Regions from separate parts of the Flavobacterium sp. K5-23 genome, predicted to be linked through region 2. Evidence: riboswitches for the same ligand, from Rfam matches in the RefSeq annotation. Region 2 holds a riboswitch; the other holds the start of a gene.
What was found. A riboswitch is a leader RNA that binds a small molecule or an ion and turns the genes downstream of it on or off. The one in region 2 is predicted to bind S-adenosylmethionine.
Positions count from the first base shown of each region.

Region 1: linked by a shared signal. The riboswitch ahead of FLAK523_RS11510 (Na+/H+ antiporter NhaC family protein) and the one ahead of FLAK523_RS05855 (alpha/beta fold hydrolase) in region 2 are both predicted to bind S-adenosylmethionine.

Region 1 is NZ_CP056783.1:2,654,131-2,657,734, forward strand. Features, by position in the region: gene sucD (succinate--CoA ligase subunit alpha) at 1-574, shown strand, start outside; gene FLAK523_RS11505 (hypothetical protein) at 661-1,089, shown strand; SAM-I-IV-variant riboswitch at 1,207-1,303, shown strand; gene FLAK523_RS11510 (Na+/H+ antiporter NhaC family protein) at 1,362-2,684, shown strand; gene fabG (3-oxoacyl-[acyl-carrier-protein] reductase) at 2,870-3,604, shown strand, end outside.
Region 2 is NZ_CP056783.1:1,324,754-1,328,357, forward strand. Features, by position in the region: gene metK (methionine adenosyltransferase) at 1-264, opposite strand, end outside; gene FLAK523_RS05850 (hypothetical protein) at 1,154-1,357, shown strand; SAM riboswitch class I at 1,534-1,641, shown strand; gene FLAK523_RS05855 (alpha/beta fold hydrolase) at 1,713-2,675, shown strand; gene thrA (bifunctional aspartate kinase/homoserine dehydrogenase I) at 2,698-3,604, shown strand, end outside.

The DNA.
Region 1 (3,604 bases), 1.3 Mb from region 2:
TCCTGTTGCAGATATGATTAAAGCAAATGCTTACGTAAAAGAAAGAAACGCTAGATTAATTGGACCTAACTGTCCAGGTGTTATTACTCCAGGTGAAGCTAAAGTTGGTATTATGCCAGGTTTCGTTTTCAAAAAAGGAACTGTAGGTATTGTTTCTAAATCAGGAACTTTAACTTATGAAGCTGCTGATCAAGTTGTAAAACAAGGATTAGGAATTACTACAGCAATTGGTATTGGTGGAGATCCTATTATTGGAACAACTACTAAAGAAGCAGTAGAATTGTTGATGAATGACCCAGAAACGGAATGTATCGTAATGATAGGTGAAATAGGTGGTCAATTAGAAGCAGATGCTGCACATTGGATTAAAGCTGACGGTAACCGTAAGCCAGTAGTAGGATTCATTGCAGGAGTTACAGCTCCTCCAGGACGTACAATGGGACATGCAGGTGCAATCGTTGGAGGTTCTGACGATACTGCTGATGCAAAAAAACAAATCATGAGAGAATGTGGAATTCACGTTGTTGATTCTCCAGCTGAAATTGGTAAAAAAGTAAAAGAAGTATTGGGTTAATTGAAAAATTAGCGGTAATATTTACTTATTATAAAAATGCCTCACGTATTAGTGAGGCATTTTGTTTAATTATAAAATAAAAGAAGATGTATAAAGATTTAGAAAAATTTGCAGTAAAAGGGAGTTTTACTTTTGCTCAAGACGATAGCTTAGAAGCAGTATGTACAGCATCCGATTCAGGAAGTGGTGTATTCATTGTTAACGCTATAAATGGAGATGATAAAGAATTAATCATGGTAGGTTCTACAGGAACTGTTCAAAATGATGGTACTTTGAAAAGTAAAAATGGTGGTTTATTTGAAAAAATTGTAAACGGTCACCAATTTGCAAAGACTGGAAGAAAATATTCTTGGCCAGCACAAATGAAACTAGAAAACATAGAAAGACTTGAAGTACTTTGGTTTGAAACTTTCAATGATGATTCTAAAGCTATTCCAACATCAGTTGAAGGACAAGTTTTGCAAAATTTCATGGATGCAAACGGAAAATTACCAAGATGGAATGTTGCCTTTTAATTATTTTTTATAATTAAGGTATACTATTCAGTATATTATATTTAAAACGTCACATTTTTATGTGCCGTTTTTTTTTGTTCAAAATATTTTTTATAATAAAATAATAAGTACTTTTGCAGCCGTTATCACGAATCTCATAAAGAGATAGCAACCTGCAACAACGAGCAAGGTGCTAAAACGATAAGCCAAATCCTTTGGAAAAAATGTTGTTTTACATTCCCATTTATTAGCTGTAGTTTTTCGTTATAATCAATTCATTATAAAACTGATTTATGACACATTTATTGAAAAAAACTGGAAGTGCTTACGCTTTAATCCCTTTATTGATTTTTATTTTTACTTTTTTAGGAGCCGGTATTTGGCTTGATGACTTCTATGCTCTCCCAGCTCCAATTGCTGTGTTAATTGGTATTATAGCTGCTTTTATACTATTTAAAAGTTCGGCTGATGAAAAAGTAGCCACTTTGATTGCAGGTTGTGGAGAAAGCAAAATTATTACGATGTGTTTGATTTATCTTTTGGCAGGAGCTTTTGCGGTAGTTAGTAAAGCTACAGGTGGTGTTGATGCTGTTGTAAGTCTTGGAATTAATACTATTGATGTTGCTTATTTTCCTTTAGGGATCTTTTTAATAGCTGCTTTTCTATCAACTGCTACAGGAACATCTGTAGGCGCTATTGTTGCTATTGGACCTATAGCGGTAGATTTGGCTAATTCTAGTGGAGCTTCATTACCCCTTATTGCAGGTGCTTTGCTAGGTGGTTCTATGTTAGGCGATAATTTATCGATGATTTCCGATACTACAATTGCAGCTACACAATCATTAGGCTGTGAATTGAAAGATAAATTTAAAATAAATTTATTCATTGCTTTTCCTGCAGCCATTATAACTATTTTGGTGTTCTTTTATTTGGGTTTAAACTCAGATATAACTGCTGTAGCGATTGCTAAGACTAGTTTTGAATGGATAACTATTGTTCCTTATGTTTTAGTTATTGTCCTTGCTCTTGTGGGGGTTGATGTTTTTTCTACCTTGATTATTGGGACAGTATTGGCTGGAGTGATAGGTTATTTTGGAAATCATTTTAGCTTGATGGTTTTTGCACAAAAAATATATGAAGGATTCACCAGTATGACTGAAATATTTCTATTGTCAATGCTTACAGGAGGATTGGCGGCAATGGTAGATAAAGCAGGAGGAATTGATTTTTTATTGCACCAAATAAAAAAACGCATTAAAAGTAAAAAATCAGCGCAAGCGGGGATAGGAGCCTTGGTTGGTTTTACTAATGTGGCTATAGCCAATAATACCGTGTCAATTGTAATCACGGGAGGAATTGCCAAGGAAATAAATGATGAATATCATTTGAGTCCCAAAAAAACGGCGGCAATTCTTGATATTTTTTCCTGTGTTATTCAAGGGATTTTGCCTTACGGAGCACAAGTACTGTTGATTTTAAGTTTTGCAAATGGCAAACTTGATTTTATGGATTTACTTGGTAATGCTTGGTATCACTTGTTTTTATTTATTTTTACTTTGGTAGCGATTTATAGTTCTTTTTGGGATAAATTAGTAAAACGATTCTTAGATATTTAGAATCGGTTCATTTTACAATGTTATTGAATTTGAAATTTTTTTTAAAAAAGGAATTATTCTATATTTGACGACTCTAAGATAGCCCTGATAGTAGCGGAAATCCTTTTATGTTTTTCTTTTAAACATAAAAGATTGAAGTGAATAGCAGGAATAGCTTCAAATAAAAATTAAACTAATTTTCGAATATGAAATTACTAGAAGGAAAAGTTGCCATCATAACAGGCGCAAGTCGCGGAATTGGAAAAGGAATCGCAGAAGTTTTTGCAAAACACGGAGCAAATGTTGCTTTTACTTACAGTTCATCTGTTGAGTCAGCTTTGGCATTAGAAAACGAATTGAACGCTTTAGGAATAAAAGCTAAAGGATACCAGTCTAACGCAGCAGATTTCAATGAAGCACAAACTATGGTTGATGCTGTAATTGCTGAATTTGGAACTGTAGATATCTTAATCAATAATGCTGGAATTACTAAGGACAACTTGCTAATGCGTATGTCTGAGGAGGATTTTGACAAAGTTATCGACGTTAATTTAAAGTCGGTTTTCAATATGACTAAAGCGGTTCAAAGAACTTTCTTGAAACAACGCTCTGGTTCTATCATCAATATGAGCTCTGTAGTAGGAGTGAAAGGAAACGCGGGTCAAACGAATTATGCAGCTTCCAAAGCTGGAGTTATTGGTTTCACTAAATCGGTTGCTCTAGAATTAGGTTCTCGTAACATTCGTTGTAATGCGATTGCTCCTGGATTTATTGAGACTGAAATGACTGCAAAATTAAATGACGATGTGGTTCAAGGATGGAGAGACGGTATTCCGTTGAAACGTGGTGGAACTACTGAAGATGTTGCTAACGCTTGTCTTTTCTTAGCTTCAGATATGAGTGCTTATATTTCTGGACAAGTATTGAATGTTTGTGGAGGA
Region 2 (3,604 bases):
AGAATTAGCTTCAAACATATATTCACTTTTAGTATAACCAATTTTTCTGATTACTTCACGAGCGATATTTTGTACGTCTAAGTAAGTATTAGATTTCACCTCACCAGCCAGAATTACTTGACCGGTAGTTACTAAAGTTTCACAAGCTACTTTAGAATCAGCATCAAATGCTAAGAAGTTATCGATTAATGCATCCGAGATTTGATCTGCAATTTTGTCTGGATGTCCTTCACTTACAGATTCTGACGTAAATAAATAAGCCATAATAATTATAGTTTAAAATTAAGCGAGGAAAAATAATTGCGGGTAATACTAAAGGAGAGTTTCTGCTTTAGCATTTTTCCTACTGAAAATTTCAGCATCCATAATGAATTGTTTCATTATGAAGAGGTTGCAATCAGTTCAAATTTTTCCTCTTGTATTCGGGTGCAAATGTATGAAACCATTTTGAATTGCAAATTATACTCTTCTGTTTTTTTTATACTTATGATAAATTAATATTTTTAGTTGAATAGAATTCAAATGAAAATTTAGGAAAAGCATAAAAAAGGGATGAGATTCAAACGATTTTACACTGGAAATTCCTCTCTAATTATGACATTATTTTGTAATGAAATAATTCGACCTATAATAGAACCTATTTCCTTTTGTTGTTTTGTAACATATTCATAATGAATAGTTAATATTCAAACAAAATCCTTTTTGATATGTAAACTTTAGGTTAATTATCATTAAATAGTTTGGTGAATTCAATATTATATTCGACATTTGCAATATCAATAAAACTAAAGAAATGAATTCTATTATATGTAAAAAGAGTGTAACTGTTAAGGAGAAATCCAAAGGGTTGTAGTTGCTTACAATATTACATAGTATTATGTAAATAAAGCAAAAGCCTCCCGAAATATCGGGAGGCTTTTTTAATTTAAATATAAACCAGAATTCGATTAAATAAAATCAAATGAAAATTACTTCAAAGAAAAATAAACGGTTTAATGTCGCTGCAAATTGCGCTACCTCATTTTGATATCAAAAAAGTATAAGTTATACAACTTAAACCCTTTTGGTATTCTGTCCAAAAGGGTTTTTTTATAAAGTTAATTTAAAACAGAAGCATAATTAAAATAATAAATAATCATTAAAAAACGAAAACATGAGCACCACAAACTCTCTTTCAAGAACACTTGGTTTTCTTAGAAATTTAAGAGCCAAAAGAAATTTAAAAAATCAAATGGTAACTGAATTAGTTCACCCTAGATTAGGTATAGATGCAGTAAATAACAATAATAAAAAAGTGCAAAACATTTCATTATTGTCTTTGATGTATTCTAAAGAAAATGACACCCTTTTTATTTAATTGGGACTCTATAGTTTTAGAGGGAATTCGCAAATAATTTCTGGATAGTTATATCTAGGGATATTTTGCGCGTATATGCTATTTTTATTTTTAGCGAAAAACCTAAAGGCATAAAAATTTGGTGGTTACAAAAATAAGTAGTTAATTTGCCCTGTTAAGTTCACACACGTATTGAAATGTTATAAAGAAAGGCAGAGGGATTAGACCCAATGAAGCCTTAGCAACCCTTCGAGAAATCGGAGAAGGTGCTGCATTCTACCACGCCCAACGTGGAAAGATAACTCCAAGAATTCACTAGATAATTTCTAGCTTTTCTTTTTAATATTTCCATATACAAATTATAAAAAATTTGAAATTGGAAAATAAACCCAACCTGATTACATTACAAAATTTCACCACCGAAAGTGGCGTATTTTATGCTACCCTTAACTTAAGTTATCAAGTTTTTGGACCAGCGTTAAATTCGGCTCCTATCGTATTGGTCAATCATGCATTGACTGGAAATTCACAAGTTATAGGTAAAAACGGCTGGTGGAATGATTTGATAGGAGACCACAAAACGATAGACACTACTAAATATTCCCTGCTTGCTTTTAATGTCCCTGGTAATGGTTTCGATCAAACTAGTATTTACAATTATTTAGATTTTACTGCTCGAGATATTGCTAAAGCATTTCTTCAAGGAATACAATTATTGCAAATCAACCAGCTGTATGCCATCATTGGAGGTTCTGTGGGTGGAGGAATTGCTTGGGAAATGATCGCTTTAGAACCCAAAAGCACCCAACATTTAATCCCTATTGCAACTGACTGGAAGTCGACGGATTGGTTAATAGCCAATTGTTATTTGCAAGAGCAAATTCTAAATAACTCTTCACGACCTATCGAAGATGCCCGTATTCACGCTATGTTGTGTTACAGATCTCCAGAATCCTTCAAGGAAAAATTCCAAAGATCTTCTAACGAGGAATTGGCAGTTTTCAATGTCGAAAGCTGGTTGCAGCATCACGGGGAAAAATTGCAGAAACGATTCCAACTTTCGTCCTACAAGATGATGAACCAATTGCTTAAAACAATCGATGTTACCAGAAACAGTGATTCATTCGAAATAATGGCTTCCAAGATTGAAGCGACAATTCATATAATCGGGATTAATTCAGATTTGTTTTTTACGGCTAAAGAAAACAAAGCAACCTATCAGGAATTAAAAAAACACAACGTTAATGTATTCTACAAAGAAATCGATTCGATGCACGGGCACGATGCTTTCTTGATAGAATACGAACAATTAAATAATCTACTTGCTGATATATTTTAGAAGCAATAAAATTCAACATAAAATGAAAATATTAAAATTTGGAGGAAAGTCATTGTCGAATGGCGAAGGAATAAATAAAGTGGTTTCTATTATAACTGATAAAGTAAATCAAGGGGAACAAATAGCTATCGTAGTTTCTGCTAGAGGAAATGCAACGGATGAATTGGAACATATTCTCGAGGTAGCTGTTAAAAATGGAGAATACAAACCTTTATTCGAAAATTTTAAAACGTATCAAAACGGGGGATTTAAGGAAATAGATTTATCGGAGGAATTTGGGATTCTGGAAAAACTTTTTGAAGGGGTAAGTTTGATTGGGGATTACAGCATCAAAATTAAAGACCAGGTTTTATCCAAAGGAGAATTGATTTCGGCAAAATTATTGACCGCTATTTTAGTTAAAAATGGGATAAACGCCCGTTTTGCTGACTCTAGAATATTACTAAAAACAGATTCGAATTATGGGGACGCACAGCCGTTAGAACAACTTTCTAAGAAAAATGTAATTCAGTATTTTAAAGTCAATAATGGAACAACTGTAAATGTTGTTACTGGTTTTATAGGTTCTAATAACAATAATGATACCACGACTTTAGGGAGAAACGGTAGTAATTACACGGCTTCTTTATTGGCTAATTATCTAGATGCCGAAGAACTACAAAGCTATACTCACGTTGATGGGATTTATACTGCAAATCCGGAACTAGTTGCCGATGCCAAAAAAATTGACCACTTAACATTCAATGAAGCGAATGAGCTGGCGAATTTTGGTGCAACAATACTTCACGCCAAAACCATTATTCCTTTGTTGGAAAAGAATATTCCGCTTCGAATTCTTAATACTTTCAATCACGAAAATAAAGGAACTTTAATTACTTCAAATTCGAACAAAGAAGGAATTAAAACATTATCTGTCTTGGAGAATGTGT